2 regions of the Tenacibaculum sp. DPLXC6 genome follow, and region 2 is predicted to be linked to the other one. Evidence: riboswitches for the same ligand, from Rfam matches in the RefSeq annotation. Region 2 holds a riboswitch; the other holds the start of a gene.
What was found. Region 2 has a riboswitch for cobalamin ahead of VCM48_RS02820 (TonB-dependent receptor plug domain-containing protein). Riboswitches for the same ligand answer to the same signal wherever they lie in the genome.
Positions count from the first base shown of each region.

Region 1 (3,211 bases), 1.2 Mb from region 2:
TTTTTTGAGTTTCCTTTTTAAGTAAATATCTATATTCCTCACTACTTAAATTTCCCTTTTTATACTGAGCCCTCCAGCTTCTAACCTCTTTGGTTTGAGGGAATGAACCAATAGTTGTGGTAGGAAATAAAGGTAAGTTTAATACTTTTTCTTGTGCTTCTTTACGAACCGAAAAGTCATTTTTTCTTTGAGAATCTAATTTAGTAACGGCATTAACACGCTGTTTTACATCATTGTGGTGAATTAATGTAGAAGACTTTCTACTAGCTATAGCTTTTTTGTTTTCTTCAAAAGCAGTTAAAACAGTTTCATCATTCGTACTTTCAGATAACTTTTTTAACAAACTTACCTCTGTGAGTTTTTGTTTAGCGAAAGCAAGCCATTGTTTAATTTGGCTGTCTAAAGATGTCTCTAAATCTAAATCACATGGAGAATGTAATAAGGAACAAGAAGGAGCTATAAAAACTCTGTCAGAACCTAATTTATCTGTAGTTTTTTGAATGAGTTGCAAGGACTTTTCAAAATCATTTTTCCAAATATTTCTACCATCTACAATACCTAATGATAAAGTTTTGTTTTCAGTAATTGTGTTCAATACATCATCTAATTGTTCTTCACAACGAACTAAATCGATGTGTAAAGCGTCTATAGGAAGTGTATTAGCTAATGAGAGATTATCTTTTAAACCTTCAAAGTAGGTAGTGACTATAAACTTTAGATTAGGAAACTTTTTCCTAATCTCATTATAGACAAATTGATATGTTTCTTTGGCTTTTTCGTTTAAATCTAATGCTAAAAAAGGTTCGTCAAATTGAATCCATTCAGCACCTTGTACTTGAAGCTCTTGTAAAATTTCAATATATACAGGAAGTAGTTTTGAGGCTAAATCTAATTTATCAAAACCGTCCTCTTTTTCTTTACCTAAAAGGAGGTAACTAACTAAACCAATAATTACAGGTTTAGCATTAACACCTGCTTGTTTGGCTCCAGCAAACTCATTAATAATTTTGTTAGAAAATAGTTTAAATTCCTGATTTTTATAAAACTCTGGAACGATGTAATGGTAGTTTGTGTCAAACCATTTAGTCATTTCCATAGCAGTGATATCAAGATCATCTTTTTGATATCCTCTTGCCATGGCAAAATAAAGATCCAATTCCGGGTTTGAAGTTTTTAAAGCTACTTCATTGTAACGTTTAGGAATTGCGCCAACAGTAAGTGTCATATCTAACACTTGATCGTAATAAGAAAAATCATTACAAGGAATAAGGTCTATTCCTGCTTCTTGTTGTGTTTTCCAGTTTTGTTGACAGATGTTTTTTCCTGTTTCAAGAAGTTCCTGTAAACTAGTTTTGCCCGACCAATATTGCTCGCAGGCTTTTTTGAGTTCTCTGTTGCTACCTATACGCGGATAGCCAAGAATGTGCGTTTGCATTTCTTTTTAACTTTTATAATTAAACATTAATTTTAAAAGCTCTTTTAGATGCTTCGCAATGCTAAAAAACGATGTGATGTTTGAGGAAAAATAATGACATACCAAAAAGCACAGCATTTCATAGAAGAAAGTGTGCGTTAAAATATATCATTGGTATGACCCAAAAGCTTCAAATCGCGAAAGCATTGTCAATATCCGAATAGGCAGGTCTCCTGACTTATAACAGTTTTTATCATCCTTCCCGCTTTTGGCAGTGGATACTCTAGGATAAAAACCTTTGGTGTGTTACTTACAGTTGCGCGACAGTTCGTGATTTGCACACGATTCCCTATTAATCTACAGCTAAGTAAAACCTTTCCGGTTGATGAAGTATGTAAAGAACTTATCGGGGTAAATGTATGTATTATTTTTTTAGAACTGGTAATAAAAAAAGCATCAGTATACTGATGCTTCTTGAGTTTTAACAAGATTTTAAATTTTGTTATTTTTCCCAGTTTTTAAGTTGATCCAGATATAAGTAGCTTTCAATAAATTTTCTATGTTCAGTATTTGTCATAATTTCGAGTAGTTCTAAAGCTGAAATATAACTTGCTAAATTTCCGTTTGAAGATAAAAATTTACCATCTTTAATAAAAGTTACCAAACTGTCGTTTTGAACTTTTAAATTAGGGTAATCTTTTTGTAGTTGCTCACCACCACCAATCCATGTTACAATTTTATGACCATCAGCTATGCCAGATTTACCAATTAAATTAGCACCAGCACAATTACTAACAGTGTATTGGGTCTCTTGATTTTTTGTTTTTATAAAATCTACAACTTTATTGTTGTGTACTTGTGCGTACATGTCGTAAGCACTTGGTACAAATAAAGCTGCTAGTTTAGGGCAATTATCAAAAGTATAGTCAGGAACAAAATGCATTCCTTCTTCAGTAGTAATTGGTTTAGCTGTTTCAGCTATAGTAACTACATTAAAAAGTTGTTTGCCTTTTTTGTCTACTTTACCAAAAACATCAGACGTTGCTATAACTTCTCCTTGTAAAACTCCGTTAAACATTAAAAGTCCAATAGTTGGTAGATCAGGATTAAATGGTTTTAGGTGCTTAGTTAGTGTATCATTTGGAGATAGAACTTGTTCAACTTTTTCAGCTTTGTTATCTGTTTTCGATTTTTCTGAATTACAACTAACAGTAATAATTGTAAAAATTAGTAGTGTGATAATACTTAAATTTTTCATGCGTACTTTATTTAGTATCTCTTTGAGTAGGTTTAATAATCATTCTAAAATATTGGTCTTTGTATATGTAGTAGCCTAACCAGTTGTATAGAGTTCTTACTTTGTTTTTAAAATTTACAAGCCCCATGATATGTACAAAAATCCAAATTAGCCAAGCAACAAAACCTTTTAAGGATTGTTTTTGACCAGGGAAGTCAAGTACAGCCTTATTTCGTCCAATGATAGCTAAAGATCCTTTGTCGTTGTACTGGAAAGTTTTCCAGTTATCATCTTTCCTTTTAAGGTTTTTAGCTAAGTTCTTTGCCTGCTGTAATGCTGGTTGCGCTAATTGTGGGTGTCCGTTAGGATAGTTTTTATCACCTAAGATTAAGGCGCAGTCACCTAAAGCATAGATGTTATCATATGAGTGTACAAGGTTAAACTGATTTGTTTTTAGTCTTCTACCAGGACCAAAGCTTTCTTCTGAAAAGCCATCAAATGTTTTTGCAGATACACCAGCTGCCCATATAAGGTTTTTAGTATGTATTTCTTCTCCGTTT
Region 1 covers NZ_CP141806.1:2,850,936-2,854,146, forward strand. The annotation lists gene metE (5-methyltetrahydropteroyltriglutamate--homocysteine S-methyltransferase) at 1-1,435, opposite strand, end outside; cobalamin riboswitch at 1,621-1,807, opposite strand; gene VCM48_RS13010 (DJ-1/PfpI family protein) at 1,917-2,672, opposite strand; gene VCM48_RS13015 (NAD(P)/FAD-dependent oxidoreductase) at 2,680-3,211, opposite strand, start outside.
Region 1: another riboswitch for cobalamin. It lies ahead of metE (5-methyltetrahydropteroyltriglutamate--homocysteine S-methyltransferase); the one in region 2 lies ahead of VCM48_RS02820 (TonB-dependent receptor plug domain-containing protein).

Region 2 (3,211 bases):
TTTGTTAGCCACAGTGTTACACAATCGATAACCACAGTTTGTTTTTCAGAAATTACTTTACTTAACCATTTTTCTTCTTCAATAGTGGTCCAACGTTCATCTCTATCAGAAATATGCCTGTCTACTCGTTGTTTAAAATCTTCGTCCCAAATACGAGAAGTTGCTAGGTAAATAGGGGTTTTAGATAAAGATTCTGCTAACTTTTGAGCATAGCTACTTTTACCTGAGCGTTCACCTCCTGAGATATAATATATCATGAAATCGCATTTTATTTTGACACAAAGATTGGAAAGATTTTTAATAAAAAACAAATTAAAATAGAGAACTGTTTATTTTTGCTGAACCAAAACTACGAATTATGACAGTATCTTCTTTTATGCCAGCAGTAACTCAGATGATTTATGATATGGGGTTACAAGATTATTTAAACGGAATTACTTTTGAGTGTCCTGAAGTGGCTTTAAAAGAAAAAGAAGTAGCTGTTAGATATAAGTTGGAAGGAAAAGTACTAACGAGTAAAGAAATAACAGCTATTTTTTCAAAAACAAAGGCGGAAGGAAAAACTTTGTATTATGTAGATGAACCTGTTTTAGAAAGTATAGCACCCGATATTGTTTTTACACAAGATGTGTGTGATGTTTGCCAAATAGATACGGAGTCTGTGGCAAAATCAGCTTATAAATTACCTAAGGTTCCCGAGTTAATTTCTATAACACCAAACTCTTTAGAAGACGTTTTTGATAATGCATTAACCATTGCAAAAGCAATGAAGCAAGAAGAAGTAGGAGAGGCGTATGTGAAGGGATTAAAAAAACGTATTTACGACATTGTAGATGTGCAACGTGAGCATAAAATACAGTCTAAAAGTGTAATGCTGTTAGAGTGGATTGATCCGTTGTTTAACTGCGGACATTGGATTCCCCATCAAATAGGATATGCTGGTGGAATCGATTTATTGTCACATCCATCAGGAGATAGCATCGTTATTTCTTGGGATAAAATTGTAAAGTATGATCCAGAGGTGTTAATTATTGCTCCTTGTGGATATGGAATCGATAGAACACTAGAAGACATGAAGTTTTTAGAAGAAAGAGAAGAATGGAAGTCTTTGAGAGCTGTAAAAAACAAACAAGTATACATTGCTGACTTCGCGATGTTTACACAATCTTCTGCGGGTACTTTAGTAGAAGGAGTGGAATGTTTGGCAAAAATGATTCATCCAGATTATTATACACTACCAGAGAACTTAAAAACAAAATTCGCAAAATATCATGATTTGATGGTTGCTAATTTATAAGAATACTATACATTTGCCGTGATTTTTGGTTTTTCTTTAATCGTCTATTAAAGAAAATTAAAAGGGAATTCGGTGCAAAACCGAAGCTGTTCCCGCAACTGTAAGCTATTAAGCTTGTAACAATTACTCAAACCACTGTTTTTTAATGGGAAGGTATGTTACAAGACGCAAGCCAGGAGACCTGCCAATTATTATAATTTAATTAAAACTTTCGGGATAAAAGTTTAATGTATAATGAAGGAAATAACAATAATATTTATACTGTTTTTTACGATTAATCTTTTTTCTCAAAAAGATACAATAGCTATTAACAAATTAAAAGAGGTAATAGTTAACGGGAAGAGAAATGTAGAAAAAAAACGCATTGCTACAAAAGAATTAAAGATTGGGATAAAAGAACAAACAAAAAACCCTATCAACTTAACGAACCTCTTACGATATAATAGCCCAATAGCATTTAGAGATTATGGTAATGGAGGGGTGAGTACTGCTCGTTTTAGAGGAACATCGGCTTCAAATACGTTGGTACTATGGAATGGAATTCCTATAAATGCTGTAGGAAGTGGACAAACAGACTTTAATGCACTTTCTGCGAGTATAAGTGATAATATTCTTGTGCAAAGTGGTGGAAATAGTACTGAATATGGTTCAGGAGCTATAGGAGGAACGGTACACTTAAAAGATGAAGTACTGTTTAAAGAGCATCAAAAACTTCAATTGTTTACTTCTTATGGAAGTTACAATACAACGTCTAATTTCTTTAAAAGTTCATCTGGAACAGATAAGTGGAATGTGAAATTAGCATCTACATTTAATTATTCCGATAATGATTATACATATATTGATGGACGTTATAAAGATAGCGAAGGTAACTTACTAACTAATGAAAATGGTAATTACAAAAACTACGGAGTTAATTTTGTCATAGGTTATAAGTTTAGTCCTGTAAACTTTTTATCGTTTTATTCGACTGCTTACTATGGAAACCGTTTGTTTTCTGATGGATTACCAAATCCGTCTGCTGGAAGTGAACGAAATGAAGATTTTAATCAAAGAAACTTACTACAGTGGAAATATGCGTTTTCTTCTCAGTTTAAACAAGAACTAAACTTAGCTTACTTAACTCAAGAATATCGATATTATAGTAATAAAGATGCTGAAAATTATAGTTTTGGAAAGTCTAAAACAACATTAGTTAATCATTCTTTAATCTATAAACTATCAAACATCTTATCTTTTAACTACAAAACGATGTTTGAAAATATTAATGGTGAAAATACAGATGTTAATACCAAAACAAGAAATTCAGTAGCCTTTGTAGGTAGTGTTAAATATCAGCCTATTGAAAAATTAGCAACAAAGATACAAGCAAGAAAAGAAATAAACTCTGATTTTGATGTACCTATATCTTTATTTGTAGGAGGAGAATATAGATTAACTAATCAATTAAACATTCTAGCCAATTTTTCAACAAATTATAGAGTTCCTACTTATAATGAAATGTATTGGCCTGTTGTAGGAAACTTAGGTTTAATACCTGAAAGCTCTAAGCAAGGAGAATTAGGAGCTTCTTTTAAAAATAAAAGCTTAAACATAACATCTACATTGTTTTATATCTATATAAATGATAAAATTTTGTGGTTACCAACAGGAGGTAGTAATTTATGGAGACCAAGAAACGTAAATGATGTAATAAATAAAGGCGTAGAAACTTTTGTAAGTTATAAGAAGGAAATAGGAGAACATACTATTGATTTTTCTTCCAACTATACGTTTACCTTGGCAGAAAATACAGAAACTAAAAAAACACTTCCTTATGCACCCGAGCATCTTTTAAACTTTAATGTAAATTATAATTATAAAAGGTTTAACTTTTTTATACAAAGTTTACATCAAAGTAAGGTATATACTAAT
Region 2 covers NZ_CP141806.1:628,453-631,663, reverse strand. The annotation lists gene VCM48_RS02830 (bifunctional adenosylcobinamide kinase/adenosylcobinamide-phosphate guanylyltransferase) at 1-257, opposite strand, end outside; gene VCM48_RS02825 (ABC transporter substrate-binding protein) at 359-1,297, shown strand; cobalamin riboswitch at 1,307-1,500, shown strand; gene VCM48_RS02820 (TonB-dependent receptor plug domain-containing protein) at 1,532-3,211, shown strand, end outside.